DNA from 4 places in the Oceanobacillus iheyensis HTE831 genome. Region 1 is predicted to be linked to each of the others. Evidence: riboswitches for the same ligand, from Rfam matches in the RefSeq annotation. Region 1 holds a riboswitch; each other region holds the start of a gene.

Region 1 (8,232 bases):
TTCACAAACTTCGCTGCTTTAATGGGTATCACTATGAACTTCGCGTTCTTATTTAGTGGAACAGTCAGCACAAATGCACAGATGGTATTACTGACAATCTTTATCATTGTGGCTGGAGCTAATGCTGGTAAATACGGTGTGGATCGTTGGGTAATGCCGTATATGAAACACACATGGAAAAATAGAAAGCAGAAACAAAATAAGACAACACTAGCTGCTTGAAAAAGTTCTAGTTAGAAGACGGATGAAAGTTAGAATAAGCATATGAAATATACGATACTCCTTGAAATTCAAAAAACGATGCTCTGCTTGCAATGCAGTCGAGGTCTTCCTTGCCCTGTGGAAGGTATAGAAGACCTCGATGCATGAGAAAGCGGAGTATACATATAAATCGGGTTTCATATGCCAATTATTCGGATTTTTACAAATTACATATTATACCAAATTTCGCGTTTAAATCTAAGCTAAGTTGTGAATTATAGAAATAGGAAATCATTATATATTCATTTCTTCAGTGAAAGGAGTAAACATAGTGAAAAAACAATGGGTATATTTATTGTCGTTTATGGTAATTGCGCTGTTCCTGATGGCTTGCGGTGATGATCAATCAGATGAAGAAAATCAGGATAAAGGTGAAGAAGCGGTAGAATCGAATGCAACTGCGGAAGAGGAAGTTTTAGTGTCGCTAGAAAATAATGAAGGACAAGTAGTTGGAACAGCTACTTTAACAGAAGGTGAAGAAGGGGTTCAGATTTCATTAGAAGGTGAAAATCTTCCAGCAGGAGAACATGGTTTTCATATTCATGAAGCAGGTAAATGTGAATTGCCAAATTTTGAATCAGCAGGATCACATTATAATCCGACAAATGCTAAGCACGGGTTCAATCATCCAGAAGGACCTCATGCAGGTGATTTAGAGAACATTACCGTAGAGGAAGATGGAACAGTTCAGACAGAGGTAGATGCACCAATGGTGACTCTACAGGCTGATACAGAGAATACGTTGTATACTGAACAAGGAACCTCATTAATAATTCATTCAGGTCCAGATGATTATAAGTCTCAGCCATCTGGTGATGCAGGAGATCGTATTGCATGTGGTGTCATAGGAGAGTAATATATAGCCTTTAAGATTTCATAATTTTAAAGAGACTAGGATAATGAGTGAACATTCCTAGTCTCTTTTCTTATGGTCTAGGAAATTATAAAACTTTGGGGCTGTGGATAAACAACTAAGTTATTTAGCCACGTCCAGCGCAAGCGCCCATCACCTATTGTCCTTCCGGAAACCTCCTTACGATAAAGAAGACTGCCGAATGTTCTTTGTGAGGCATAGTCGCACTTATACCATGGTGAAAAGAAGACTGCCGAATGTTCTTTGTGAGGCATAGTCGCACTTATACCATGGTGAAAAGAAGACTGCCGAATGTTCTTTGTGAGGCATAGTCGCACTTATACCATGGTGAAAAGAAGACTGCCGAGTGTTCTTTATGAGGCATAGTCGCACTTATGCCATGGTGAAAAGAAGACTGCCGAGTGTTCTTTATGAGGCATAGTCGCACTTATGCCATGGCGAAAAGAAGACTGCCGAATGTTCTTTGTGAGGCATAGTCGCACTTATACCATGGTGAAAAGAAGACTGCCGAATGTTCTTTGTGAGGCATAGTCGCACTTATACCATGGTGAAAAGAAGACTGCCGAGTGTTCTTTATGAGGCATAGTCGCACTTATGCCATGGTGAAAAGAAGACTGCCGAATGTTCTTTATGAGGCATAGTCGCACTTATGCCAATGGTGAAAGTCAACATCGATTCGCATACGCTTATCGTGTTTCCTTTATCTCAAAGAAATAAAGAAGTTCGACCAGTCGAACCACCCCTTGAAAAACAGGGGCGCAGGACATACGGTGATAAACGGGCGCTTGCGCTTTTGTTCTTATAAAGGTAAATGATTCCTTTCTCATTTCTTTGTTGGTTTTTTCATAGCGACCACTCTTCTTTGAGCTTTGTTCTATCATAAATAAGTTGTTAATGCTTGTGTTGATGTTCCTTCAACCATCTGAGCAAAATAGTCCACTTGTTTCTTCGTTCTTTGTAGTATCTCATCATCGGCAATAGGGATATCGCGATGTTTGTTGATTTGTTCATCTAAAAAGTATAACCCTTTGAGATTATGTGCTTTTAGGGTTGCAAGAACCGGTTTTAACGTGTACTCAACTGCTAATAAATGTGCAGGGCTGCCTCCGGTCATAATTGGTAATACTGGTGTGTGCTTTAGTACATCTTGAGGCAGGATATCAATTAATGCTTTCAATACACCTGAATACGCTCCTTTATAAACAGGAGAACCAACAATGACACCGTCAGCCATTTGAATTTTTTGAGTGATGTTCTTAATGGCTGTACTACGGAAATTTCCTGTGAATAAATCCTCATAGGGTACATCTTTAACAGAAATATGGGTCACATAGAATTTCTGTTCACTTAATTGATTCCCTAAATAATGTAGTACTTTTTCAGATCTAGATAGTTCGGAGGGGCTGCCGGACAATGTCACAATGTTGTTCATTTTACCAATCTCCTTTAAAAATAAAATTAATATAAGAAAATCCGCGATGCCCTTAATAAATAAGAGCGTCGCGGATTTTTTTTAATCTGGACTCTTATCTTTCAAGACATACATCTTGCTGGAGGTAGCACCTTTCTAATGGAGATAGAGGTTGCTGAAGCGTCAACAGGCCAGGTCCCTTAGCTTCTCTCGATAAGAAGTATTAATTTTTTATATATTCTAATATATCAATTCATATAAGTCAACTCTGTTTTGTAAGAAAAAATTAATTGACAATTCTATCAACTTGTATTATTATCGTGGCAACAAACTAAATAATGAAATATCTTATCCTGAGAGGTGGAGGGAAATGGCCCAAAGAAGCCTCGGCAACAGGTTCTAGCTTGAATACTGTGCCAAATCCATCAAGTATTCTATGCTTGGTAGATAAGAGAAGTCGGCGACAGAGCTCTTTTCTTATCTTTATGAAAAGGGTTTTTTAATTACTAACGATAGATAATGGGGGATGAAAATGAAGTATGGTTTCTGGTTGCCGATTTTTGGAGGGTGGTTGCGTAATGTAGAAGATGAACAGATGCCTCCTACTTTTGAATATGCAAAACAGGTAATTCAGCACGCGGAAGAATGGGGATATGATACGACTTTAATTGCTGAGTTATATTTAAATGATATTAAAGGGATAGAAGCAAATTCTTTAGAAGCTTTGACAACAGCGGCTGGGTTAGCTGCTGTAACAGACAAAATCGAAATTATGACAGCGGTTAGGCCGATATATCATAATCCAGCAGTACTAGCGAAAATGGCAGCTAATATCGATCAATTAAGCGGAGGTAGGTTCACGCTAAATGTAGTTTCTGGATGGTGGTCAGAAGAAGCAAAACAATATGGTGGGGACTTTACTGAGCATGATGAGCGGTATGATAGAACGGTCGAATTCCTAGAGGTCTTAAAAGGGCTATGGACGGAAGAGACATTCTCTTACCACGGTAAGTTTTATCAAGTGGAGAATGCGAAATTAGCGCCAAAACCAATCCAACAACCGAATCCAATTTTATATGCTGGTGGAGAAAGTGAAAAAGGAAAGAGAGTAATTTCTACTCTATGTGATGCATATGTGATGCATGGTGGCACTGTACCAGAAATTCAAGATAAAATTGCTAATATGAAAAATCGGAGAAATAGTCTTAATAAAGCAGCTTTGCAATCATTTAGTATGGCTGCGTATGTGATATGCAGAGATTCGGAGGAAGAAGCATTTCAAGAGTTGGAGAGAATTACATCAATAAAAGATGATAAGGGATATGCAGGAATGAAAGACTTTACTTCAAAATCCCAACTAGAACAACAAGTGCAAATAAAAGATTACTCTGTATCGAATAGAGGACTACGTCCGAATCTTGTAGGCACACCTGAACAAATTGCCGAAAGAATAATAGAATATGAAAAAGTAGGGTTGGATCAGCTCTTATTACAATGCTCGCCTCAATTGGAAGAGCTAGAACGATTTGCTAAGCAAGTGATGCCTAGAGTGGAAGAATTAAGAAAGAAGACATCTACGTTAAACTAAAAGGAGACCTGATGATGAGTAAAATTTATGTTTTACATGAAAATATGGAATGGACGGACCACCTTATAAAACGATTGGATGAATTGGAACTTCCTTATGAAGATTGGTTACTTCAAGAAGGGCATATAGATCTACTAAGTGAACCGCCAGAGGGTATATTTTATAATCGTATGAGCGCATCCTCACATACAAGAGGTAATCGTTATGCCCCTGAATTTACAAATGCGGTGTTAGCTTGGTTAGAGTTTCATGGTAGAACGGTGATTAATGGTAGTCGTGCTCTACAGTTGGAAGTAAGTAAGGTTCAACAATACTTGGAACTAGAAAGATTTGGTGTGAAAACGCCTAAAACAGCTGCAGCAGTTGGGAAAGCAAATATCTTAAAAGCGGCAGAACAGTTTGAAGGAACAAGTTTTATTACCAAACATAATCGAGCAGGAAAAGGCTTAGGTGTACAGTTATTTCGTTCAACACAAGCTCTCCAATCTTATGTGAATAGTAGTGAATTTGAAGAACCAATTGATGGTGTAACATTATTGCAAGAGTATATTGTATCTCCAGAGGCTTATATCACTCGTTGTGAGTTCGTTGGTGGGAAATTTGTTTATGCCGTTCGAGTAGATACTTCAGAAGGATTTGAGCTATGTCCTGCAGATGCTTGCTCGGTGGAAGATTTATTTTGTCCAGCTGAAGGAGAAGTTGAAAAACCAGCTAAATTCCAAGTGCGGGAAGGATTTAGTCACCCAATAATAGAACAATATGAAACAGTTTTAGCGGCTAATGATATTCAAATCGCTGGAATTGAGTTTATCGAAGATGCAGATGGGAATATTTATACGTATGATATAAATACAAACACGAATTATAATTCAGAAGCAGAAGATAACCATGGCTCGTATGGAATGTTAGAAGTCGCGAAATTCTTAGAAAGAGAATTAGAACAGCTTACAGTTAAAAAGTAAATTCTTTGGAGTCAATTTCATAATTGCCAAGTTTTATTAAAAAACGTAAGAAATTGTATTCTTCTTTTTCAAGTTAGCTGACGCCGTACCTGCTAAAAAGCGTTCGTCTGCAATGGAAATCGAAATGGATTCAGTGAGATAACGAGTAATGATTTAGATCTGGGAACAAGACTAAATCATTACTCGTTTTATTTTGATACTAATATTTCATAAAGCGAAATATTAGTTAATCTAAAATTAGGAGAGTCGATTGATTTAAATAATCAAAAAATTCTTGTATAATAACACCGTAACTTAACTAAACATAGAAGGAAGTTTTTTTATGGTGCAGGAAGGAAATACTAAAGCTAGTTTAGGCAAAGAGAAAATTTGGTCGAGGGACTTTCTGTTTATATGGGTGGCGAATTTTTTTATTTTCCTAGGATTTCAAATGACATTACCAACTATACCATTATTTGTTAAAGAATTAGGCGGTAGTGATCAAATGGTTGGAATTATCGTTGGTATATTTACATTTTCAGCATTACTTATTCGCCCGTATGCAGGGCATGCTTTAGAATCAAAGGGAAGAGGATTTGTTTATTTATTAGGCTTAGGGATTTTTGTTATATCCGTAGGAGCGTATGCATTTACAGCAAGTCTTGTTCTACTTGTCATTATCCGTATCGTCCAAGGAATCGGTTGGGGATTCTCCACAACTGCTGGAGGGACTGTTGCAACTGATCTGATTCCTCCTAAGCGTCGAGGGGAAGGAATGGGTTATTTTGGTTTATCAGGTAATATCGCTTTAGCATTCGGTCCATCGTTAGGATTAACACTAGTGGGGATTATTTCATATAGTCAGCTGTTTTTATTATGTGCAGTATTTGGTTTATTTGCATTATTATTCGCATTGAAAATTCACTATAGGAAAGTAAATGTATCACCACATAAAACACAGCCAGCTCGATTTGATGTATTTGAAAAATCAGCTATACAACCGGCTGTTCTCTTATTTTTTATTACTTTTGCTTTTGGAGGGATAGCAACATTTTTACCACTTCATGCAATGGAAAGAGGCGTTGAAGGCATCCAGTTGTATTTCTTGATTTTTGCTATTTTTATAATGATATCTCGTACATTTTCTGGTCAAATCTATGATCGCAAAGGACATAAATATATATTCTTGCCTGCAGCCGTATTAATTTTTGTATCCATGTTATTGTTAGCTTGGCTACCTAGTACAGCCATTCTATTAACAGCAGCTGGATGTTTTGGGTTAGGGTTCGGAGCAATTCAACCAGCTCTACAAGCATGGGCTGTTAATAAAGCGCCTAGTGATCGAAAGGGGATGGCTAATGCAACATTTTTTTCTTCATTTGACTTAGGAGTAGGTATCGGTGCAATCTTATTTGGACAAATAGCTTCCTGGTTTAATTATGCTTCCATTTACTTAACTGCAGCAGGATCCATTGTAATTTCAATCTTAATTTATATATTCGTAGTGCTTAAATCGAAAAAGAAACTAGTGTAAATCGTATAAAAATGGGTATTTTTACTATATAATAGAAGAAATCGGTCAAAAAAGGTGGGTTAATGAGCTTTGAAAAGTATTAAAGATATTGATATTCAAAAACTATTTCCTTCTGCATTTTATAAGCGGGGATTAACCTATTATAAAAATGACCAAGTGAAAGACGTTGTTTTTGATCGTAACCATAACGTTTGGACTGCGACAGTACAAGGTTCGGAGGATTATTTTGTTGAAATAGGGTTAACGGATATGGAGAAAGGTTCCATTGATACTTTTTGTGATTGCCCTGCTTTTGAAACATTTGGCTCTTGTAAACATATTGTAGCATCTTTAATTGCGATATCAACTTTAGAAAATAATGGAGATGCATCCATCAGACAACCAAATTTTTATCGTTCAAGCAGGTTTATAGAAGCAATGAGTAATATTTTAACCCCATTAGATGCTGTAGAGGAAGAGAATTATTCCAGTTCAGAAATGTCGGTGGAGTATATTGGGAGCTGGACCTATGATCGACGGTTACAGTTAGAAATAAAGACGGGTGAACAACATCGTTATGTTGTACGAAATGTAGCATCTTTTTTAGATGCGGTGCAGGATCAAGAACCATTTTCATTTACGAAGAAGTTTACTTACGAACCGTCCATTCACTCTTTTTTAGAAGCGGATATGGAGATTCTACGTATATTGCATGATTTATGTAAAAACGAAGAACTGTATGATAGTTATACATTTGGAGGGAGAAGTACAGATAGAAGGTATGTAACTATTCCACCTTATGTAGTGAAAGATTTACTATTTAAGCTTGTCGATCGTAATTTTTATATTGTTGATAATGTAACACAGTATAAGGATATTCAATTGCAAGAGAATGAATTACCTTTTCAGTTTTATATTACAAAACAAGATGAGCATGTTGTTTTGTCTATGTCTGAGTTGAAAGAGACTATCTTCTTTCCCTTATATAATATATTGTTTCAGCAAGGAGTATTCTATTTTCCAACCTATGAACAAATTCCAGTCTTACAACAAATGGAAAAGTTTCGATTTGAAGATATGAACTTTGATGTACCAAAAGAACAAACAGATACATTCCTATCTGAAGTAATACCTTCATTGCAACGCATAGGTGATATTGATATGGATGATCATTTATCGGAAGAACTGATAAAAGCCCCATTACAAGCAAAATGTTATTTAGAGTTAAGAGATGGTTTGATAATTGGAAAGTTAGAATATCAGTATGGTTCCCATCGTATTGATCCATTCCAAGGGAAGAAAGATCATCAGGTCATGATTATTCGAGACGTACCACAAGAAAAATTAATCATGAAATATATTGAAGATGCAAATTTTAGATATAACGGAAAAGAATTGTATATGGATGCGGAAGAAGAAGATTTATATCATTTTCTTTATCATGTGTTACCGTATTTAGATAATTATGTTGAGCTATTCTTATCTTCTGAATTCAGAGGATTGTTTATTGAAAATGAGCCAGAACCATATACGAGTGTTCGGATGGAAGGACAATCGAATTTATTAGAAATTGGTTTTAATATTGATGGGATAAATGATAATGAAGTAAATAAGATTCTACAAGCTGTAATTGAACGGAAGCGT
Region 2 (8,232 bases), 490 kb from region 1:
ATATTTATAAATGCATCGGAGATCCTCGGAAAAGGATTTTCACTCGACCGTTATTCTGGACAAAAGTTATAGGAGCATAACATAGTAACAGAACTACAATCTACGTAAAAGATGTAGTTCTGTTTTTTATTATTTCATTCTTAGCGCTTTTGACTCTGACTTCTGCATTTCTAACTAATTTTGTATTACCTATCCTATAACAACTAGCCTCTACTTTTTTTAAGAGCTTGATGAATATCGTATTTTATATCCTCGACATCTTCTAATCCAACTGAAATTCGAATCTGATCCGGTGTTACACCTGTTCTTTTTTGTTCCTCTGGGCTTAACCTTGCATGTGTTGTACTTGCTGGATGAATGACAAGCGTCTTTGAATCGCCTATATTCGCAACATGTGATAAAAGCTTTAACGATTGAATAAACGATTTTGCCGCTTCATGTCCTCCTTCTATACCAAATGTTAAGATCGCTCCAGTTCCTTTAGGTAAATAGGTTTTTGCAAGTTCATACTGATGATTCTCTGATAATCCAGGGTAGTTCACCCATGTAACCTGTTCGTGTTCTGCTAAATACGCTGCAATTTGTTTTGTATTTAATACATGTTGCTTCATACGTAGTGGTAGTGATTCTAGTCCTTGAATGAATAGCCAACCATTAAATGGTGATAATGCTGTCCCAATATCATGTCCTAATTCAAATCGTGCTTTTGAAATAAAAGCATTGTCATTTTTTAGTTCGACATAAGATTGATTGTTTAAGGAACTTTTAGGTGTTGTAAATTCAGGGAAATTCCCATTATCCCAGTTAAATTTTCCAGAATCAACGATAATACCGCCAATGGATGTTCCATGCCCTCCAATAAACTTAGTGGTCGAATGAATCACAATATCGGCACCAAATGAAATTGGTTTCTGTAAGTATGGAGTTGTGAAGGTAGAATCAACGACTAAAGGAATTCCATGTTCATGTGCGATAGAACTTAATGCTTTAATATCAGCTATTTGTAACCCAGGATTTCCAATTGTTTCTGTAAAGACTGCCTTGGTATTCTCGTTAATGGAAGCGGATATTTCTGAGAAGTTTGTACCTTCAACAAATCGAACTGTTACACCAAAGCGTTTAAATGTCTCCGAAAATAGATTATAAGTACCACCATATAACTCATTTGTAGCCACAATTTCATCGCCTACTTTCGCAAGCGTTAATAAAGCAATTGTAATAGCGGATTGTCCAGAAGAAACTGCAAATGCATCAATACCACCCTCTAATTCAGCTATACGCTTTTCAAGAACACGGTTTGTTGGATTTGCATTACGTGAATAAATGTAGCCAGCTTCTTGCATTTGAAAAAGAGACGCAGCTTGTTCCGGACTTTCAAAACCATAGGATGTCGTTTGATAAATAGGTACTGCCCTAGCATTTGTTTCTCCATCAAACTCCTGTCCTCCATGTTGCGCAATCGTATTAAAATTTAATGTTCCGTCAAAATTATTCGTCAATCTTTTTTCTCCCCCTTCATTCTATGGGTTCTAAGTCAAATGTTGGGGTGAGCAATTAGCTCACTCCTATTTATATTAAACCACTTTCTTTTTATATTGATGATGTAATAGTATTCTTGCTCGAAAGCGATCGAATCGCCTAAATCCAAATGCATTTCGTTTTATAACCTTTGTTTGATTGTTGATTCCTTCGATATAACCATTATGTAAATCAAAGGCAAAACTATTCATAATTTCTTTTTGCCAATTATGAAAGGTTTCTTTTGCTTTTAGGAATTCCGGCAGCCCTGCATTTTGCACAAGTTCATAAAACTGATAGAGATACTTTTTAGTATTTTTTAAAGCATTAGGGCCGTTGGCCTTGGCTAGTTGAAACCAGACATTATACGCTTCTTTTAACTCATGGGCGCGTTTTAAATCTGGTGACATGTGTAAATAGCGATCTAAATACCATTGTTGCTTTTTCGTTAACTTCGATTGCTTTTTATAAAACACATGTCGCATACGTTTACACTTCTTCCGATCATAATCATGAAACTCTCTCTGTACACGAATTCTCACTCTTTCTAAAGCCCAATATATATATCGTGTAAAATGAAAACGATCGGCGATAACAATGGGGTGCCCTAATGCCTTATCAACAGCTGCTTTAAAGGATGGACTCATGTCCATGACTACAAATTCTACCTTCTCACCATGCATCCTTAGATAATCCACTAATGTATCTTTTTTACGATCTTTTAAAATCTCTAAAGGTTTTCTATTAATCGGATCTGCTATAACCGTTTGATACTTCTCGTTCCCTGCATCCCCTTTATACTCATCAATCGCTATCACTTTAGGCAATGCTTGTGTTTCCTTCATCTTCGATGCAGTAATCTCATCAAATCGACGCATAATGGTAGTTGGCGATGTATGAAAACGTGTCGCCACGTCTCGAAAGCTTTTTCCATGAACAAGCTCTAATGACAATACTTGATTAAACTCAATGGATTGTCTTTTATAACGTTTGACTAAAGGGTTTCTTTCAAAAAATCGCTTTCCGCAGAAAACGCATTTATATCTTCTCTTTCGGTAAAAAATAATCGTTTGCCTTCCGAATATGCTAGGATGACGGACTTTCTGCGTACGATAATCATGTACCTTGTTTGTCCACTCTCCACACTGTGGACAACGATGAGAGGTTCTCTCTAACTCCCACCTAATGTAATAAATACCTTCTCGTACTTCTGTATCTAATATATTTCCTTCTTCCAACCCAGGTAATGTTATGTTAGAATTCAATTGCACGCATCTCCTTTTTGTTTGGTTTAGTGGTTTAAACAATGATAACAAAAATAGGAGATTGCGTGTTTTTTATTTTTCTTTTACCCCAACAAATATTATAGAGCCATTCTATGTAACAAAAAACTCTATTCCGTAATAAGAATAGAGTTTTAAAGCTAATAAATTATTCTACTCTTATCTTTCAAGCAATTTGCTTGATGGAATTGGCACAGTATTCTAATAAGAACCTGTTGCCGAGGTTTCGTTGGGCCATTTCCCTCCGCCTCTCATGATAAGAAAAACGTATATAAAGTTGTTGGTAGAATAATAATTCAATATGTAAGAAATGTCAATAAATTTTCTTTGATTTCAGATAAATAAATTAAATCACTTCAAACTTAAATATCCTGCTGCTTACAAATTTTGATAAAAAAAAGAGAGAAAATATTTAATTAATAATTCCTCTCTTTTTTATTCTTTTATTTACGAGTGATCTTCACTATGTTCAACCTTTTCTAAAATTGTTTCTACTTTTGTATGTCCATGTATCTCACAATAGTAAACAATCGTTCGAATATGATGATAAATTTTACAAGGTCTTGTTTCTTTAATAAAATTTCGACGGTATTCAATATCATGTGTGTCTACATGAATCTTTTCCACATGATTTTCGATTTCTTTCCATTGATGTATCGTATTTTTAGGGGTATCCCCTTCTAACGGCTCAGCAAAAGTCTCTATATGGTTAAAACTAAATATTAATACAAGTGTTAAAATAAGCAACCGTATCATGTATAGCACCTGCCATTCTATTCTTATCTAATGGCTAGTATTGGAAAAAACATAATTTCTTATACATGAGGTAAATGATTCTTAAAGTTTTGATATATAAACCCTCTTACTAATTCTTCAGAATAATGCTTTTGTAATTCTTCTCGCAAGAATTCATACTTAGAAGCATCCTCGATTCCTTCAATGAAATAAGAAATACCATCAAAATCCGAACCAAATCCAATGTGTTTCTCTCCACCGAGTGCACATATATGATCGATATGATGGAAAAGATCAGATACTCTAGCGGACTCTGCATCTTTTACAAGAAATGGAGGATATAGTGCAAGCTGTATTTGTCCGTTGTGATTAATCAACGCCTCAATCTGATCATCATATAAATTTCTTGGATGATCGCAAATCGTGCGAACATTCGAATGGGAAGCAAAAGGATATTTTGCACTTTTCATTACATCCCAAAAACCTTCTACAGTTAAATGAGATACATCCGTAAAGACCATATGGTTATTATTCATTTCAACAACCGACTTACCTAATTTTGTTAATCCACCACCTCGTAGTTCCTCTGCCCCGTCGGCACATAGGTTAGCGTGATTCCACGTTAACCCAATAGAAAGAACACCTAGCCGATACAAATGTCTCAATTTCACCAAGTCATTACCTATTGCTTCTGCTCCCTCTAATGTAAGGACTGCACCAATTTGATTCTCTTCAAGATCATTTAATTCATCCCATTGTTTAATATGTTTTATTTGTGGGAATTTCCCGATAATCTCTGAGTAAAACAAATCTATTTGCTCTAAAGCATGCTGCCATTGCTCATTTGTTGGTACATCTGGATGTATGAAAATAGCAAAGAACTGTACTTGCACACCACCTTGCTGTAACCTTTCTAAGTTTGTATTTAACTCAAGATCATTTTCAAAATTCAACAGTTTTTTTGGTTGTTGAATGCCCCTTTTTGCCATCTGTAATTTAAGAAGTGCATCACAATGTGTGTCGATAAATCTCATTCTTTACACGCTCCTTTACATATACTATACATCATAATACACCTATATTAATGACATGATATTTTATAAATGTATTCAAGTAAAAAACCCGAATTTATTTTCATAAATTCAGGTGTGGTTTCAATGTATATTAACGTTTTATATCATCCATCACGTTTTGTTTTTCTTTCTGTCTTAATTCCACTCTTCGAATTTTACCTGAATTGGTTTTCGGTAATTCGGATACAAATTCTATTTTCCTCGGATATTTGTATGGAGCTACACTAAGTTTCACATGTTCTTGTAATTCTTTTACTACCGCGTCATTCCCGATGATATCATCCTGTAAAATAATAAATGCTTTTACAATATTTCCTCGTTCATCATCTGGACTTGCTACAACTGCACATTCTTTTACTAAGGAATGCTTAACTAAGGCATCTTCTACTTCAAAAGGACCAATTGTATACCCGGAACTAATGATGATATCGTCACTTCTACCTTCAAACCAGAAATATCCATCTTTATCAATTCGTGCTTGGTCGCCAGTGACATAATAATCTCCACGTCGTGATTTTAGTGTGCGTTCCTCATCTTTATAATATCCCATAAACAAAGCTGGTGTATCAAGAGGTATAGCTATATCTCCTACTACTCCATTATCGACCGGATTCCCCTCTTCATCAATAACTTGCACGTTATTACCTGGAGTTGGTTTCCCCATCGATCCTGGTCTCACTTCCATACCTTTTAAAAATCCAAGTAATAATGTATTTTCTGTTTGTCCATACCCATCCCGCACGGTTACATTAAAATACTTACGAAAACGTTCAATCACTTCACGATTCAATGGTTCTCCTGCTGATACTGCACTGTGTAGAGCGTCTAAATGATAATCAGACAGATTCTCCAATTTCGCCATTAAACGGTATTCTGTAGGTGTACAACAAAATACATTAACCTGATGTTTTTCAAGTATTTCAAGGTACCTGTTCGGATCGAATTTCCCTTGATAAACAAAAGCCGTACCACCTTTATATAATACAGATAGGAATGGACTCCACACCCATTTCTGCCATCCAGGAGCAGCTGTTGCCCATACAGTATCTCCTTCTTCTATACTAAGCCAATGTTCAGGAGCTGTTTGCATATGAGCATAGCCCCAGCCATGTGTATGCATGACTGCTTTAGGATTGCCCGTTGTTCCTGATGTATAAGGTAAAAAAGCAATATCGTCTTTTTTAGTATAGATCGTCTCTAATTTCGTAGAAGCTGTTTGTTTCAAGTGATCCAAAGATAACCACTCTGATTTTTCCTGCCCAACAGAAAACTTTATCAAATCGTTAAATTCTTCTACATCTTGGAATTCGCTGGTGTACGCAGAATAACTAACAACACCTTTTACTTCACCATGCGTAATTCGATATTGTAAATCTTTTGTGCGAAGCATCTCCGAACTAGGAATAATAATAACTCCTGTCTTTAGCGCAGCAAGATATATTTCATAGGTTTCCATCAACTTAGGAAGCATTACAAGAATCTTATCACCTTTTGATAACCCGTTTTCCAAAAAAAGATTTCCTATTTTATTAGCATTATCGAATAATTCTTTGTACGTTATTTGCATGTTTTCACCATGCTCATCTTCCCACTTCACTGCAACTCTCAAGTTATCTTCTGCATATTTCTCAAACTCATTTACAATATTATACTGTTCTGGTGCATGTAAATTAGATTGGTTCATCAATTATTTTCCCTCCTCAAATTAGGACCTACTATTATGTTCTGACTATTATATCAGAAACAATTGTTTATTCAAAACGATAATAATATTCTGATTATACATCTTACTTACTAGCTAGAATCGAATAACTGGTGTATGATTCGTTATATCAGGGAATAGTAGAACTAAGGGGCGTGAGATCGTGCAAGAATTTAATGAAAAAGATTTTGAGCAAGCTTATAATCAAGAAACTTCCAAAATAAATGATCAGTTAGATAAAGAGATACTATTTGCAATGATAGGTGATGTAAACACAGGGAAATCCTCTACCATAAACCAATTAATTGGGGATGAAGTAGCAAAGGTTGGAGCGCAACCAGGAGAAACGACTGGAATTGATAAATACATTTATCGAGATAAAATTATCTTTGCAGACACTCCTGGTTTAGATGATATTAATCATAAAAATTCGGATGAAACCATTTCTTTTTATCAACAAGCGGATGTTGTATTATTTTTCTTAAACGCGGCAGGAACTGTATTTTCTGATGGAGAACGAAAATCGGTCGAACTAATTGAAAAACACAACAAAAATATTGTATTTGTATTAAATAAAATTGATGCTGCAGACGATATTCCGGCTCTTGTTCAATATATTAAAAAGCATACGAAAAATCGTTATACTGTCGTACCGATATCATCACGAACAGGTGAGAATATTCATCAATTACGAGATGAAATTTTAAGTATTCTTAAAAAAAAACAAAAAGAAATTCAGTTCGCACGACTAATAAAAGAAAAATCTGCTACTGCAAATAAGTGGATTTTAGCCGCTTCCGGATCAGCAACTGCTGTAGGAGCTGTTCCATTACCAGGTTCTGATTTCGTTCCGCTCACCGGAATACAAGTTGGTCTCATTGTTCGATTAGCAGCTCTTTATGAAAAACCTCTATCCAAAAAGAAGGCTAGAGAACTTACCATTGCTACCATTACCGGGAATATTGGTAGAACAATCTTTCGACAGGTTACAAAATTTGTTCCAGGTGCAGGCTCTGTTATAGGCGGAAGTGTTGCTGGTGGAATGACTTTAGCCTTAGGTTATGCAGTGAAATATGCATATGAAAATAATATCGAACTAAATGCCGACACATTAAAATCTTTATATACGTACTTTCAAGAAAAAGACAAGAAAGCTTCTCGCCAATAGTGACGAGAAGCTTTTTGTTGCGTGCGTCAATTTCATAATAGCTTTTTGTTAGCGGTTTTGATTTTCATTTACAATCCAGCGTTTTCCGTTCATCACAAATATTCCGATTGTAGTATAGCATACATTTTTAAATCATCTTGTTTTCCTTTTCGGAACATTGATTTTCGCAGTGTTCCCTCATACGTCATTCCAACCGTTTCCATTAGACGATAAGAAGCAATATTTTCTGGTACACACCTAGCTTGAATGCGTTCTAATTCCATCTTATTGAAGCCAAAATCAATGATTTTCCTAATTGCTTCGGTACCTATACCTTGCCTCCAAAATTCTCGAGATATTGCATAGGCTAGTTCTGCACTATGATGTTTTTTATTCCAAATTAAATCAATTGTTCCAATCACCTGATTTGTTTCTTTCCATACAATTGCCCATGGACCAACACCATTTTCCTCATATTGCTTACATGCAAACTGAATAAAATTCTGAGTATCTTGTAACGTCTGATGAGCATCCCAAGTTACATGTGTTGTTAACAATGGATCTGATGCGTAAGCAAATATATCCTCTGTATCACTTTCCTCCACTTGCCTTAAGAATAATCGATTCGTGTCTAATCTTGGATATGGTAAAAACAAATCCGGTATCGGCAATTTCATCCCCTCCAATTAAATAAAAATTATAATTATTATAAGGGAATAAAATTATCATGTCATCAGGAGGAAAAATATTTCTTATTTCCCCACCTGTTATATT
Region 3 (8,232 bases), 760 kb from region 1:
TTACTGAATCATTAAGAAGGACATATAGTTGTATTTTAACATATTATCAAATGTAACTGTAATAAGGACAATGGCGTTAGAAATAGATTAGCCTTAGTAGATTTAAATTCCTTAACTTATTATAATTATAAAAAAGGCTGATGTCGTAACGACATCAGCCTTTTTTTGATCTATTTCGGTATTTGTGAATTTATTTCAGATGCCACTGATTTGGCTTCATGATATTCCTTGTCTCTCAGTTTTTCAACATGAATTTGTTTTTCTAAACTTCTTCCATATTCCTCATAATTCAATCCTCTAGATTGTCCAAGACCTTTTTCCATTTCCGAAGTAAAGGTTAAATCCATTCCACTGGTAATAATAAATCATCCTTTCTTATTCGTTAACAATAAAAATGTTAACACAGTGACTATTCCCGAACAAAATGGATTTAAACCTTGATTTCTCATTAAATCTTCATTTTTTTAAGAATAAAGTACTTTAACTGAGTTTTCTATTCAATTCTTACATTTTACTCTTTAATACTTAGTTTGTTGGAGTTGGAACCACCGCTCCATCGTAGTTCTCCGTGATAAACGTTTGAATTTCCTCTGACTGTAGCACTTCAACTAATGCTTTTAAGGCTTCATTATCCTTATCTTCCGATCTAACTGCAATTACATTAACATAATCTGATTCCTCATCTTCAACAACCAATGCATCTTGCGTTGGATTTAATCCAGTATCAATAGCATAGTTCGTATTAATAACAACTAATGCATCTTCTTCACTGTGATACAATTCAGGTAAGAAACCTGGTTCTGTCTCAGGCGAGAATTGAAGGTTCTTCGGATTTTCAACAATATCATCTATCGTTGCTGCAGATTTTTCCACACTTTCATCTAATTTAATTAAACCTTCTTTTTCAAATAAAGAAAGGACACGACCATGTTCAGCAACAGAGTTACTTAAAATAACTTCAGTACCTTCTGAAATTTCTTCAACACTAGTTATATTTTGGGAATACACACCCATTGGTTCCACATGTATACCACCAATGGATTCAATTTCATAGCCAGTATCAGCAATTGTTTGTTCTAGAAAAGGGATATGTTGAAAATAGTTTGCATCAATACGTTCATCAGCCAAATCATCATTAGGTAAAATATAATCTTGGTACTCTTCGATGTTTAATGTAATACCTTGTTCTTCTAATAATGGTTTCGCTTCTTCTAAAACTTCTGCATGCGGTACACTGGACGCGCCAACAGTTATTTCTGTTGTTTCGTTAGAAGACCCATCCCCTGATGAACCTTCATCACTTGTTCCACAAGCTGCTAATAATCCCACAAATGAAATAGCTAACAAAAATAATAATTTCTTCATCTCTGTATTCTCTCCTTATTAAACATATTATTTATTTCATCAAGTAGTAAAATCAATTGCATAATTAGTTATTTGGTATAAAACTTGAATATTACATTTATATCCTTACTTTTTAATGTTTTCAATTATGAAATTGACTCAAAAGTAACTTGAGTATTTTTTAACGCTTATCGAGTTTCCTTGTAATAGAGTCCCCGATGAATTGGAATATAAATACGATAAGAACGATAATAATTGTGCACCATAACACAACATCAAAGTCTCGACGCTGGAATCCGAAATAATAAGCATAGTTTCCTAATCCACCTGCTCCGATTGCTCCTGCCATAGCGGTGTATCCTATCAAAGCAATTGTGGTAACAGTTAATCCAGACACAAGTGCCGGTTTTGATTCAGGTAATAAAACTTTGAAAATAATCGTTCTCGTTTTCGCTCCCATTGCTTTTGCGGCTTCCACTACACCTTTATCCACTTCATTTAGTGCAATTTCTACTAGTCGTGCATAGAAAGGAGCAGATCCAATTATTAGCGCAGGTAAAGCAGCATTAGGACCACGAATTGTTCCCATCAGAAAATCGGTAAACGGAAATAGCAATAAAATTAATATAATAAACGGTATGGCTCTGAAGATGTTTACAAAGGCTGCAACAATACTATTCACGGTACGGTTTTCCCAAATATTACCTTTCGATGTAAGGAATAATAGTAACCCAAGTAAAATCCCAAAAATAGCTGTCCCTACCATTGAAATCATTGTCATATAAAACGTCTCATATGTTGCTTCAATTAAATCCTCTATTTTAATCCCTTCAAACAAACTACTTAGCATGTTGAATTACCTCCAATTCAACAGACTCTTGACTTTCAATAAAGCTTTTAGCTCGCTCAATTTCGCTTTCATTACCTGTTACTTGAACTACTAATGCTCCATAGCTGCCTGCTTGTGTCTGTGTAATATTTCCCTGGATAATATTTAAATCTACAGAGAATTGTTTAGCTATTTGACTGATTAGGGTTTGATTTGTTGTTTCACCCAAGAAATGAACCCGATATAAAACTCCATCTGGATAATTTTCTATAATTGTTGATATATCACTATCCTCATTAGAACTCATAACTTGTTCAACAAACTTTCTAGTTACTAATTGCTTCGGATTTGTAAATACATCAAGGACTTGTCCTTCTTCCACTACTTTTCCTTGCTCCATAACAGCTACACGATTACAAATTTTACGGATAACATGCATTTCATGCGTAATTAAGATTATCGTTAAATTTAATTTTTCATTAATGTCTTGCAGTAAAGATAAAATTTGATTCGTCGTTTCTGGATCCAGAGCAGAGGTAGCTTCGTCACACAATAATACTTTAGGTGAATTTGCTAGGGCTCTAGCAATACCAACACGTTGTTTTTGTCCACCACTCAGTTGGGAAGGATAAGATTTCTCTCTCCCCTCAAGTCCAACTAAACCAATCAACTCTTTTACTCTCCGTGCTTTTTCTTGCTTATCAACACCAGCAATTTCTAGTGGAAACCCAATGTTGTCCTCAACAGTGCGTGACCATAATAAATTAAAGTGCTGAAAAATCATACCTATATCTTGTCGTGCAACTCGAAGATCATTTTTATTTAACTCTGTTATAACCTGATCTCCAATTGTTACTTTTCCAGATGTAGGTTCCTCTAGTCGATTTATCAAACGTACAAACGTACTTTTTCCGGCTCCGCTATACCCGATCACGCCATAAATATCGCCATTTTCAATATTGAGGGTCAATGAGTCTACAGCTTTGATGTCTTTTTTATTTAATGAAAATACTTTACTTAACCCTTCGATGGATATCAATCTTTATTCCTCCTCTTACTCTCCAGCAACCATTTCGTATAGTTTCCCCATAATTCGTCAAAATAAAAACGCCTTTCTGTAAGAGAACAGAAAGACGTACGTATTTATCGTATATCGTCTGACGTTCTCTCATCTTTCATTTTCTGCAGGAATTGGCACCTTTCATTTAATTATGAAGGTTGCCGCGGTTTCAAAGGGCCAGTCCCTCCACCGCTCTAGATAAGAGATATCATATTGTTAATGGTTATTTTTTATTAATTCAGTGTACCTATCTTAGCATGCGCCTATAGGACTGTCAATTAATTTTTTTACGTCACATTTGAGAATAATTCTGGTTGATATTGTATTAAATAATCATAGATATTCGCAGTTGAATAAAATGTATATATCCTTTCGACAATTTCACCATTTTCAACAAATAATAAGCACGGTACACTTTCAATTTGGTTGTCGTGCATATATTCAGGGTGAACAGCTGCGTTCATTTCGTAGAAAATGTCTTGTCGGTGAAGCCGCTCTATATTCTCCAACATCGCTCTTGCAACCGAACATGTTCCACAGAATGGTGTGTAAATATAAATCACACCTCGTTCCATTTGTTTATTCCATTCCTTCATACATATCACCTTATCAATCTTTTCTTTAAAGTAAATAAGTCGGATTAACCGTAAACCGCGCTCCAATTAATGCATTTGCTAAAACCTTCATAGGTGTAGCTGCAACTTCTCGATACTCACTGCTCACATAAATATGCTCTGCATGAGGTAACTCTCTAGCTAATTGTTTTCTTAATTTCATACCAGAAGGATCCTCGTCTACTAAGATATAGACATCCTTCTCATCTAATTCATACGTTTCTAGTAGTTCATCGAGTTTTTCAACGCCTAAAGTTCCATTTGTACAGACGATTATAACCTTATCATCAATAATTTTTTCAATTTGCCGCTTATCTGACAAACCTTCTACAATAATTACTTTATTAGATTCATTTATCATCATCGCATAGCACTCCTTATGCAAGCAAGAAACATGCTTATTAATCACGATTTGATTTGTATTATAAGGATGACTTCCATTTGAAAGAGCCATCAATACTAGTATTTACATAGGCTCTACAATGAATGTGGTGGTGCTTCTTGTCCTGTCAATGTTTTAAAGATGTAAAAAATGCACCGTTCTCTCTCTTTTGATACCCTAAAGTTGCGACACAAAAGGCAAAGGAGAGAGAACGAATGCAAAACCATTTTATCATAGAAATGTTAGGGATAAAAGATACTAATGTGAAGGTGTGGGATATATCTCAGGGTTCGGATGCTTTGATTGTTGAACTTTATACCGAAAAACGTCAGCAGAAATGTCCGTTCTGTCGATGTAAAACGAAACGGGTTCATAGTTATCGAATTCAACCGATTCAAGGTCCCGTATTACCTAACCAACAGGTAAAACTTTTCCTTCGGAAACGCAGATATTTGTGTAAGGATTGTGGTAAGACCTTTTACGAACGACTTCAAATGATTGATCGCTATCAACGTTGTACCACCTCTCTGCAAGCAGAAGCTTTGATGTATACATCTTCCAGCTCATTTAAAACAGCTGCGAGATGGACTGGGCTGACGGACACTCGCCTTTTGCGACTGTTTGATCGTCGAAACATAAAGACAAACCGAGTACTGCCGAGAGCGATAGCCATAGATGAATTTAAAGGGGACGCCGGAGGAGAACGGTTTCAAACGGTCATTGTCGATGTGGAAAATAAACATATTATTGATATTTTAGAAGATCGAAAAGTGGATACCATTAAAAAGTATCTGCGATCCCGCGATACAGGTCAGGTGGAAATTGTCGTTATGGATATGTCGAAGTGGTTCAAGAAAGCAGTCTGTGATGTGCTTAATCATCCTCTTATTATCGCCGATCGTTTCCATTTCATGCGTCAAGTATATTGGGCTTTGGATGAAGTGAGACGGCAGGTGCAGGCAGATGTCGATAAACCCATCCGTCTTCAAATGAAGAGAAGTAAGAAGTTATTGTGGAAGTCGCATTTTAATCTGGACGAAGATCAAGAAGAAAAAGTTGAAAAGCTTCTAGAGATTGATACCCGTTTAAGAGAGGCCTACCAATTGAAGGTCATGATGGAGAAATGGTTTAAGGAAAGTGATCATCAAACGGCAAGTAAAAACCTAGATCATTGTTTAGCATCCTTAAAGAGGTCAGGGATTGAAGCCTTTCATCGTCTAAGAAAAACTTTTATAAATTGGAGACAAGAGATTTTACAAGCCTTTGTATATCCTTATAACAACGGATATATCGAAGGTGTGAACAACACGATTAAAGTAATAAAACGCAATTCTTATGGAATCAAAGGCTTCGAGAGATTAAAGAAGAAAATCCTGTGGCAACAAGAAATGAAAAAGGTGATGGGTTGATTCAACCCACCACCACATTTGACATAGAACCTTTACATATAATCATTATATGATAAAACAAAGGCTGACTATACACAATTAACGTGTAAAAGTCAGCCTAAAAATTAGTCTTGTATAAATGCCTCGTAATTCTCTGCGGATAATAGCTCTTCAAGTTCCTTTTCATCAGATGGTTCAATCACTATCATCCAAGCTTTTTCATATGGAGATTCATTAACATACTCTGGGCTATCTTCCAAGTCATCGTTGATTTCGACTACTTTTCCACTTACGGGTGCATAGAGCTCAGATACTGTCTTTACAGATTCTACACTACCAAAAGGATCATCGACTTTTAATTCTTCACCAATTTCAGGAAGTTCAACAAACACAATGTCTCCTAATTCATCTTGAGCAAAGTCTGTAATCCCAATGCGTAATTTTCCATCTTCTTGTTTTACCCATTCATGCTCCTTAGAATACAATAAATCTTGTGGCAAACTCATAAAAAATCCCTCCAAATTATCATTGCAATTTAACTATACAATTTATACTATCATTTTTCTAGTTAAAATTTACTTCCAGACCTTCTCAAAAGAATCTTCTTTAAAACCAACAGTTATATTTTCCCCATCCGTAACGATTGGGCGTTTAATTAACATACCATCTGAACTTAATAGATCTGCTATTTCCTTCTCAGATAATTGATTGACTTTGTCTTTAATATTAAGTTCTCGATACTTTTTTCCACTTGTATTAAAGAATTTTTTTGCAGGAAGCTCACTGATGTTTATCCAATTTTGAATCTGATCTGAAGACGGAGTCTCATTCACAATATGTATTGCGTCATAGTCTATTTGATGATCATCAAACCATTTTTTTGCTTTTTTACATGTCCCACAATTCGGATACCAATAAAATTTTAAAGCCATCATATTCCTCCTACATGATTTCTTATCGTGGACATTTTACCACATTTGACTCCGTTGTACATCTTGTAAGTGAATCAGTTCCATAATAAGATACTTCGCTAATTTGATTTCCATCGCAGACCCTAGGCCCGGCTTCAGCTAAATTAAAAAACAAGTTGCTGTTGAATTAGCTAATATCGGTACGACAAATCGGGCTAAACATACCATAAACAGCTTTTAATCCACTAAAAAATTTGTATATTATAAAAACACAACAAATAGCCTAGAATGAATTCTGCTCATATATGTTACACTAGTACTATAATAGACCGGCTTCACATGAGGGTGCTAGGTACACACATTTCCTTTAAAGGTATTTCCTTTGAAGGGGGGTGGTGCCTATGGATATGGAAGGCGTATTGACGCTTATGATTTCTTTTGGAACACTGATTGCGTTTATTATGTCCGAAATCAACCAAAAAAAATAACCCCTCATGTGCTTTAGCCCGGCGCTGAGGGATTATTGCCTTCGGTGTGCCTTCCCCACTTTGGGGTTGGTCTATTGAAAGTCATCTCATGTTTTTGCATGAGATGACTTTTTCATTATCGTATTACTCTCTAACTATAATATACCATATTTTAATTATTATGATAAGTGAAAATCAAATTACAACTTTACTGATCTTCTTTTGTTGGACCCATAACACCAGGGACAGATAAGCCAGCTTGTCTTAAAAGTACAGTCATTTGACCACGATGATGTGTTTGATGATCAATCATCTTTCTTAGTATTGCACCACGAGGGATAGGTGTTCCAAAACTATCCACTTTTTCGTTTAATGATTCATCAGTAAGTTGTTGTTCTACTTGCTCTTTAACAATTTGAGCCATGTCATTATACGCTTCTGCTATATCTTGCGCTTTCGTAGGAACTCGATCTGGATCATGTGACAGATCAATATCTAGGCCAGCTAGTTTCCCAAAAAAAGCTGGACTGTTTACCAAGTGCCAACCTAACCAACCAAGTGTGCTGTGACCTTCTACGATTGCTTGATCAAGCTTATCATCGGTTAAATTATTGATTACATTGGCTGTGCCATCTGCAGAATCATTCCATTCACTCAAAAAATCAGTTACTGTGCGATACATATAAAAATTCCCTCCCGTTCATCTTCATAACTGTATGCTACCACATTTAGTATTTTAATATCCAATCATCTACTTTAAGTGACATCCCGCCCCCGACATCGTACAATAGTGACATACATAGATACAGGAGGAAGAAAATACAGAATGAGAACAATACAGAAACAATGTGCTGCGCTTGCCAATAGTAATATATTTTTAAATATTATTATTGTACTTATTATATTAAATGCAATTTTGGTCGGGTTAGAGACCTATCCATTTTTTGCCCAATTTTCTACTTTTATTATTTGGGCAGATTGGACTTTGCTAACGATTTTCACTATCGAAATTATTATACGTTTAATTGGAAGTCATTCTTTGAAAAGTTTCTTCATTGAACCGTGGAATGTATTTGATTTTATTATTGTTTTAAGCAGCATCATTCTAGCTGGTTCAAGTTACGTTATGGTACTACGAATATTACGGGTTCTACGCGTACTGCGAGCGATATCAATTATTCCTTCTTTACGAAAAATGGTCAATGCCTTGCTATTAACAATACCTTCAATGGGTACG
Region 4 (8,232 bases), 270 kb from region 1:
GATGCGCCCGTTCCTTATGGTAGAATAGTTGAACAATAATTCTATATAATCCCAGCGTTTAATAATCTGTTTAATACCTATAGAACAAAGGTTTGTGATATAATAGTTTCCTATTAAATATTTAATTTAAGAGTGGTTTTATTATTTAGAGTAGCTAATTTCAATGTATTAGTTAAATATTTTGGGAGGCTTGTCAAAATGACGTATTCAGTTGCAAGCTTGTTTGCTGGTATTGGCGGAATTGATATAGGATTTGAACAAGCTGGTGCAAGAGTTATCTGGGCTAATGAAATGGATAAGCACGCTTGTGAAACGTATCGCCAAAATTTCGAGAGTAAACTAATTGAAGATGATGTAAGAAATATAAAAGAAAGTGACATGCCTGATGCTGATATAATAACTGCTGGATGGCCTTGTGTTGCATTTAGCATTGCAGGTAACAGACATGGTATGAAATATAAATGTAACAATTGTGAGCATGAACACAGTGTAACTTACGATGAGTATATACATGGAGTTACATGTCCAAAATGTGCTGGGCATACAGAAGCAATAGATCCAAGAGGGACACTTTTTTTTGATGTTATCCGCTTTATTCGCGCTAAGAATCCTGAAGCAATTTTTTTGGAAAATGTAAAAAATTTAAGAGGTCATGACAAAGGGAATACTTTTAAAGTAATTACTGAAATGCTTCAAGAAAGTGGTTATTATATAGATAGCAAAATAATGAATACAATGGATTATGGAAACATACCTCAGAACAGAGAGCGAATATTTATTGTAGGATTTAAAGATGAAGAGAAATATAATAAATTTCAATGGCCCCAAAAAATTGGACTTACAAAATCAATTGATAATGTAATAGATCGCAGCAAGAAGCAGGATGATGCTTATTATTATACGGAAGAAAGTCAATACTATTCAATGATCGTTGAGTCTATGAAAAATAGAAATACTGTATATCAGCTTAGAAGAGTCTATATGAGAGAAAATCAAAGCAATGTTTGTCCTACACTAACTGCAAATATGGGTACTGGAGGACATAATGTACCTCTTATAATGGATGACTGGGGATATAGAAAAATCACACCTAAAGAGGCACTGAAGTTTCAAGGTTTCCTTGTCGGTGAAAATTATAAAATTCCTGAAGATATGGCAAAAAGTCATTTATATAAACAGGCAGGAAATGCTGTAAGTGTTCCAGTAATCAGAAGAATTGCAACTAATTTATTGGAAGCATTAGGATTTGGAGAAACAGAATATAAAACGATTGAGAAAAATGAAAAACATGAGCAGCTTTCATTTAACTAAAGCTAGTTTACTTGTATTAAAAAATCACCTTACACTTGATAAGGTGATTTTTTTAACAAAATATTAAATTTGTCCCAAATGAAAATAATATCTAGTTCTCACATCAAAAATGAAAAAGGTTTTCTAGGTGGAGTTGTTGGATTCATAAGAAGTATCATATCTAAGGCGCTGATGTTAGGCAGGTTATCGATAAATTGATGCATCTCTGATGGTGTTTGAAACTGGAATGCTTCTAATTGTTGAATTGGTTCAAATTTTTGATTAGATTCATTATAAAACAGACGATAAAGGTGTAATACATACGCGTCTGTCTGTTCAGATAAACCAAGTATTCCTAAATTATTTTTTATCTCTGAAATAAAGGTAATTTCTACGTTCCTTCCCGTTATCAGTTCATCTGGAATTGATATATTATATTCATTTTCCATCTCACCACTCCTTTTTTTCTAGTTCTATTGTCTCACTTAATGCTTAATTCTGCAATGAATAATAAGAAATTTCTGATTAATAATTATTTTTTAATGCTATAAAAACAAGCTAAACAACGAGTCATTTGTTCTTTTAGAAATGGAGCAGGAAGGTTGATGTTGAGTTGAATACCATTTCGAAATGTAATCATTGAAGTAGGTTGATTTCTATCAGATTCTGACTGAATGGATTCGACGTGATGATAAAAGATCCAGTTACAATTAATATCTGTAGTAGCATGGGTGGGGAAAGCTATAATTTGGTGTGAAACACTAATCACAATAGGAACTTTTCGTTTGAAGCCAGTGTGGTAGTAAGTAGCGGCTTTTCTACCTTCATAAGTGGAATAATGATATAAACATCCTTCTCTGATTAGTTGAATAGGTAGTTTGTTTTGCTCTATTGTTTGATGTATTTCTAGAATGGTAGAGGAAACATTGAATCTATTTTTAGGTAAGATTGCCATTGTCAAAGGTGAAATACCAGCAAATGGTGGCGAGATCATTCAGAATCGACCTCAGAAGAATGCTGGCTCTTTAGTTTTCTCTCAAGTTCATCCAGTTCTTGAAATAGTCTATTTACATCTATATCAGTTGCTTTCCAATATTTAAACAGTGTAGTGACTAGTGGTGTTTTTTCGCCTCTTTCAAGCTTTCCTATGTGTTTGTCATCTAAATTACAAATTTCTGCTACTTCTTCTTGTGTTAATCCTTTTTTCTTTCTAGCTTCTCGCATTTTTGATCCCATAGTTTTACGTATTTCCTCATTGAAATTCAAGATAATTCTCCTTTTTAAGGAAAATTATCCAGTTCATATAAGAGAAAGAACACGTCCTGCAAGACCCTTTTTGTGTTTGATCATGAGTAAAGCATTAAATAATCTTATGCTTATACAGATTTATCTAAAGCTCTCCAGTTTTTATAGGAGGATTTTAACTTATATACAGTAATAGATTGTAAAGAGGTTCTAGAAATAATAAATTATTTTAAGAATAAAGTTAAACCATCAATTATCAAATATGCTAACTATAAACAAATCCAATAATTCTTCTAGATCTTTTTCTCCGAATACACTATTTCTATAAATTTTAATTATTGCTTCAATAGTCATACGGTTGTATCCATTTTCATAATTGCTGATTGTTTTAACAGATACATCCATGAGTTCAGCTAAGTCTGATATTGTCATTTTATTATGTTCACGCAATTCCCTTAATTTTAATCCCATTTTATAATAAGGGTCATTAATAAATTTATTTTTTTGTCTTTTAACCATAATTCAGGTACCATGGTTCCTTCCAAATAATTCTATTTAACAATATAATCTAAGTATAACAAAATATTAGGAGGAATTAAGTTGAAAAACAATAAATTTAGATTTAATTATAAAAAATATTCAAAATTAAAAAGTCCATATGAAGGTGATAATAGAGAAGTTTATCATTTGTGGGTAGACATTGAACAAATTCCAAGTGGATTTCCGACAGAGGTAAACCCTAGAGATGTAAAAACAAATACTAAAGTATATAGAAGAATAAAGGACGCTTTAACAGAGAGTACTCAATCTTTTTTTGTGAATAATAGAGGAATCTTAATTTCAGCTAAAAGTATTGGTATAGATGCTGTTACAAATGAAATTACACTTGATTTAGGTAGTGTTGATCAAACTGAAAAATATGGCGTTTTAGACGGAGGGCACACTTATCACGCTATAATAAAAAATAAGAAAAAGTTAGATCCAGATGAAAAACAATACGTACATCTAGAGATAATGAATAATGTAATTGAAATAGATGAATTATCGGCAGCTAGAAATACAAGTGTGCAAGTTTCAGACAAAGCTATAGCTGAATTGGCAAACAAGTTTGAATTTGTGAAAGAAAGTATTGAGAACGAACCATTTTCAAAAGATATTGCATACAGAGAAAACGAAGATAAGCGATTAGATACGGTAGATTTAGTAAGGTTGATGTATGCTTTCAATAAGTTTAAATATAAAGATAATAGTAATCAACCAATACAAGCTTATAGTGGTAAAGCGCAAGTTTTAAAAGATTATTTAGCTAATTATGACGGTACAACCAACAATTCTAGAAACGATTATGAACATATTGCTCCTTTATTACCAGAAATAGTGAAATTATACGATAAAATTGAATTAGAGATGGTAGAAGGTTATAAATTATCTAACCCAAAAGGACAGTTTGGAAAAGTTAAAGGTGTTGATAGAAAGGATAAAGGGGCGACTACAAGATATTATCAGAATCCTACACTTTATCATATAACACAGGGGTTTATATTCCCTATACTAGCGGCTTTTAGAGCTTTAATAGAAATAAAAGATAGTAATGTGCTAGAGTGGAGTGTTGATCCTTTGAGTGTATGGGAAAAAAGTAAATCTAAATTAGTTAATAATACAGTTGAGATGTCCAGACAATTAGGTAATAATCCTCAAAGTACAGGGAAAAGTAGTGCTCTTTGGTTACAAAATTATGATGCAATAAATTCTACAAAACTTCAAATACAAATTGAGATGTTACAAAGTAAGTGATTTCAATTAGGTAATAAAAAAAGGAGTTAATTTACCTCCTTTTTTTCTTTAATATATTCCCTTTTTAGATATATACATATATATGTAATTGGATGCTTATTCTGTCTTAAATGAGTTTTCAACTAGTATCCAAATCCCTTATTGACAATTAGTAAAAACCGTAATAGTATGATAATTAAAATTTAATACGCTAATATCTCTTATTGAGAGTGGCTGAGGGACTGGCCCTGTGACGCCCGGCAACCGTTCATCGTAATTCCAGTGATGAATAGGTGCTAAATCCTGCAAAATACGGACAGTATTTTGAGAAATAAGAGAGGTGATGAATGACTTACGTAGTGTAATGTTATGCCTCTCGATTTCACATCGGGAGGCATTTTTTAGTTTCCCGGAAAAATTCACAACATGAGAAAAGAGGAAGGATTTATGTCCACATCGATTGTAAAAGGAGCTCCGGGTCATTATCGGATTGGCGCGGATGTCTTGGAGGAAATTCCTGTACTGCTTGAAGAACTGTCAGTTAATCGTATACAAGTTATCGCAGGGAAGAGATCATGGCAGGCGGCAAAGCCGTATTTGCCTTTTGTATTAGTGAAGCAAGTAGAAGCGAATATCATCTTTATTGACGGTCATACCACGCTAGAAAAAGCGGATAAAATAGCGGATCAGCTTCACCAACATGCGATTGATGCCGTAATTGGTATAGGTGGCGGGACTGCACTGGATATAACGAAAGCCGCAGCTGCTAAAGCAGAGGTTAAATCGGTTTTAATTCCGACAATTGCTGCGACCTGTGCTGCATGGACACCGCTTAGTGTCTTTTACGACAGTAATGGAGCATTTACACACTATACGTATTTTCCATTAGCGACGACACTTGTATTAGTAGAGCCGGCGATTATTGCGCATGCTCCTATCGAATACTTACGAGCGGGGATTGGTGATACGCTGGCAAAATTTTATGAAGCCGACGCATTAATCGAGAGTTTTTACCCGAATGAAGAAGTGCCTGTTCCCGTGAAAGTTTCCCAATTCTCCGCTAGTATTTGTCGAGATGTATTGCTGGAAGACGGAAAAGCAGCACTCGATGCCGTCCGGGATAAACAAGTGACACCGGCATTAATCCGTGTTATCGAGGCGATTATTATAACAGGCGGAATGGTAGGCGGATTTGGCGATAAGGCAGGGCGAATTGCCGGGGCACATTCACTACATAATGGATTAACGGAAGCCAGCGAGGCTCAACACTTCTTGCACGGGGAGCTTGTGGCATACGGCATCCTTGGTCAATTGGCATTCGAACAAAAAGAAGAAGAGCTTTTGCGATTACTCGATTTTTATGATCAATGGCAGTTGCCATCTAGTTTACAGGAGATCGGTATTGATATAACTAATACTGATCTCGTCGAAAGGATTATTCAGAAAGCAATTCTGCCGCAAGAGTCGATACATTTTATGAACCGGGAAGTGACGGCGGAATCTTTAGCAAGTGCGTTACAGCAAGTAGAGAAAAATAATCAAATCTATTACAAGGAAAAAAGAGGAGAGAAAACATCATGAAAAAAGGATTATTAACAGCGATCGTATTTTTAGCAGTAGCACTTTTGGCTGCATGTGGCAGTGAAGAATCTAGCGGGGCAAGTGAAGGGTTGTACGATGATGAAAAATTAGTCATCGGTGTAACGGCAGGACCACATGAAGAGATTCTTGAGAAAGTAACAGAACTAGCAGAAGAGGAAGGCATTAATATCGAGACGGAGGTGTTCACGGATTATGTGATGCCAAATGTTGCATTAGATGAAGGGGAACTCGATTTAAATATATTCCAAACAGAACCGTATTTTAATGCTATTAGAGAAGATAGAAACCTAGACTTAGTGAAATCATTTGATACGGTGACTTTCCCGATGGGGATTTATTCATTAGATGTCGGTGATGTGTCTGAATTGCCAGAGGGAGCAACAATCGGACTGCCTAGTGATCCAACCAATAGCGGTCGTGCACTTTTATTATTTGAACAAGCTGGTTTAATCGAGTTGGATCCGGAGACGGGGATTAATTCCACTGTTCGTGATATTGAAAAGAATAACGGCAATTATGAATTTGTGGAACTCGATTCTGCGCAGATTGCACGTCAGTTAGAGGAATTGGATGCGGCAGCGATTAATACGAATTTCGCCATCGAAGCTGGATTTACTCCAACGGAAGACGCTATTTTCATCGAGCCAAAAGATTCACCTTATATTAACCATGCGGCTGTCAGAGCGGAAAATGAAGACGATGAAATCATCCAAAAACTAGCAGATATTTATCGCAGTGAAGAAGTCAAAACATTTATCGAAGAAGAATTTGGCGGATCGCTCGTTCCTTCGTGGTAAGGATTTTGGCAAAGTGCGTAACGGAAGGAGCATAAACAAATGATTGAATTAACCAACATCACAAAGACATTTGCAGGAAAACAAGGAGATATTCAGGCATTGAAAGATGTTTCTTTATCTGTTGGAAAAGGAGAAATCTATGGCGTGATCGGCTATAGTGGCGCAGGAAAGAGTACACTTATTCGTTGTGTGAATTTACTGGAGCAGCCAGATCAGGGATCGGTAAAAGTGAATGATGTAGAATTAACCACGTTGAAATCAGGAAAACTCCGTGAAACAAGAAGTCATATCGGAATGATTTTTCAAGGATTTAATCTATTAAAAACAGCAACGGTCTACGATAATATCGCTATCCCATTGAAATTAACTGGTCTGAATAAAAAAGCAGTGAAGGACCGGGTACAGAAATACTTGGATATCGTTGGCTTAGCCGACAAGCATGATGCGTACCCGTCAGAGCTCTCCGGTGGGCAAAAGCAACGAGTGGCGATTGCGCGGGCACTGTCTCATGAGCCAGAAGTGTTATTAAGTGACGAAGCAACAAGTGCACTCGATCCGGATACAACGGAAGCGATTTTGGATTTATTATTACGTATTAATAAAGAACTTGGGATTACGATCTTGCTGATTACACATGAGATGAATGTCATCCAGCGAGTTTGCGATCGGGTCGCAGTCATGGAAAATGGGGAAGTGATTGAGGAAGGCTATACGAAAGATATTTTCATATCGCCACAGCTACGGACCACAAAGCGTTTTGTGAATAGTTTATTCTCGCATGACATTCCGGATGATTTAATCGATGGTTTGAGTGAGAATGGTCAAGTAGCTAAATTATCGTTCTTCGGAGAATCATCGGGAGATCCGGCACTTGCGCTCGTAACGAAAAAGTATGATATCTATCCAAATATCTTGTCCGGCAGCATTACACGGATTAAAGATGAAGCATTCGGTCAGCTACTTGTTCACTTTAAAGGAGAGCAAGCGGAAATAAACGATTCATTTCAGTTTTTACAAGACCAACAAGTACATGTGAAAGGAGTGACGTATGATGGAGAAAATCAACGCGTTTCTTGATGCATGGGGTTCGGATTTATGGACGTCAACGATTCAAACATTTCAGATGGTCGGTATCTCTCTTGCCATTTCGGTCTTGATCGGATTACCGCTGGGCATTCTGCTTGTTTTAACGAGACCGGGGAAAGCGCTCAGTAATAAGTTCGTCTATAATGTGTTGAATATCGTGATCAATATTATTCGTTCGGTGCCGTTTATTATTCTATTATTCTTCATTCTCCCTTTTACAAAATTCATTGTCGGCACGTCAATTGGCGTGAAAGGGGTTATTGTTCCATTGGTCGTCTATACGGCTCCTTATATCGCTCGGTTAATGGAGTCTGCCTTACTGGAAGTAAACCGCGGTGTCATTGAAGCATATGAAGCGATGGGGATTAAGACGAGACATATCGTCTGGCATGTACTTGTGCGGGAATCTCGCTCCTCGATCGTTCTCGGGTTAACGATT

Evidence for each region. A riboswitch is a leader RNA that binds a small molecule or an ion and turns the genes downstream of it on or off. The one in region 1 is predicted to bind S-adenosylmethionine.
Region 2: another riboswitch for S-adenosylmethionine. It lies ahead of OB_RS13515 (ISL3 family transposase); the one in region 1 lies ahead of OB_RS15695 (LLM class flavin-dependent oxidoreductase).
Region 3: another riboswitch for S-adenosylmethionine. It lies ahead of OB_RS12255 (methionine ABC transporter ATP-binding protein); the one in region 1 lies ahead of OB_RS15695 (LLM class flavin-dependent oxidoreductase).
Region 4: another riboswitch for S-adenosylmethionine. It lies ahead of OB_RS16955 (iron-containing alcohol dehydrogenase family protein); the one in region 1 lies ahead of OB_RS15695 (LLM class flavin-dependent oxidoreductase).

What each region holds. Positions count from the first base shown of each region.
Region 1 is NC_004193.1:3,195,298-3,203,529, reverse strand. Features, by position in the region: gene OB_RS15710 (DoxX family protein) at 1-222, shown strand, start outside; gene OB_RS15705 (superoxide dismutase family protein) at 533-1,117, shown strand; gene OB_RS18440 (hypothetical protein) at 1,822-2,016, opposite strand; gene ssuE (NADPH-dependent FMN reductase) at 2,013-2,567, opposite strand; SAM riboswitch class I at 2,659-2,766, opposite strand; SAM riboswitch class I at 2,892-3,000, shown strand; gene OB_RS15695 (LLM class flavin-dependent oxidoreductase) at 3,079-4,134, shown strand; gene OB_RS15690 (ATP-grasp domain-containing protein) at 4,149-5,096, shown strand; gene OB_RS15685 (MFS transporter) at 5,419-6,609, shown strand; gene OB_RS15680 (DEAD/DEAH box helicase) at 6,679-8,232, shown strand, end outside.
Region 2 is NC_004193.1:2,705,582-2,713,813, forward strand. Features, by position in the region: gene OB_RS13505 (YitT family protein) at 1-72, shown strand, start outside; gene OB_RS13510 (O-acetylhomoserine aminocarboxypropyltransferase/cysteine synthase family protein) at 204-1,499, opposite strand; gene OB_RS13515 (ISL3 family transposase) at 1,575-2,789, opposite strand; SAM riboswitch class I at 2,958-3,064, opposite strand; gene OB_RS13520 (hypothetical protein) at 3,249-3,557, opposite strand; gene OB_RS13525 (dipeptidase) at 3,617-4,570, opposite strand; gene mbcS (acyl-CoA synthetase MbcS) at 4,701-6,293, opposite strand; gene OB_RS13535 (YcjF family protein) at 6,475-7,479, shown strand; gene OB_RS13540 (GNAT family N-acetyltransferase) at 7,572-8,135, opposite strand; gene OB_RS13545 (SpoVR family protein) at 8,226-8,232, opposite strand, start outside.
Region 3 is NC_004193.1:2,433,870-2,442,101, forward strand. Features, by position in the region: gene OB_RS18500 (hypothetical protein) at 171-347, opposite strand; gene OB_RS12245 (MetQ/NlpA family ABC transporter substrate-binding protein) at 526-1,365, opposite strand; gene OB_RS12250 (methionine ABC transporter permease) at 1,526-2,194, opposite strand; gene OB_RS12255 (methionine ABC transporter ATP-binding protein) at 2,184-3,212, opposite strand; SAM riboswitch class I at 3,339-3,438, opposite strand; gene OB_RS12260 (thioredoxin family protein) at 3,521-3,829, opposite strand; gene OB_RS12265 (toprim domain-containing protein) at 3,855-4,211, opposite strand; gene OB_RS12270 (ISL3 family transposase) at 4,445-5,638, shown strand; gene gcvH (glycine cleavage system protein GcvH) at 5,743-6,123, opposite strand; gene OB_RS12280 (arsenate reductase family protein) at 6,193-6,549, opposite strand; gene OB_RS12285 (DinB family protein) at 7,204-7,677, opposite strand; gene OB_RS12290 (ion transporter) at 7,822-8,232, shown strand, end outside.
Region 4 is NC_004193.1:3,462,815-3,471,046, reverse strand. Features, by position in the region: gene OB_RS16990 (restriction endonuclease PLD domain-containing protein) at 1-28, shown strand, start outside; gene OB_RS16985 (DNA cytosine methyltransferase) at 199-1,311, shown strand; gene OB_RS16980 (hypothetical protein) at 1,410-1,739, opposite strand; gene OB_RS16975 (competence protein ComK) at 1,823-2,284, opposite strand; gene OB_RS16970 (helix-turn-helix domain-containing protein) at 2,281-2,556, opposite strand; gene OB_RS16965 (helix-turn-helix domain-containing protein) at 2,785-3,054, opposite strand; gene OB_RS16960 (AIPR family protein) at 3,136-4,329, shown strand; SAM riboswitch class I at 4,527-4,646, shown strand; gene OB_RS16955 (iron-containing alcohol dehydrogenase family protein) at 4,735-5,889, shown strand; gene OB_RS16950 (MetQ/NlpA family ABC transporter substrate-binding protein) at 5,886-6,707, shown strand; gene OB_RS16945 (methionine ABC transporter ATP-binding protein) at 6,747-7,784, shown strand; gene OB_RS16940 (methionine ABC transporter permease) at 7,759-8,232, shown strand, end outside.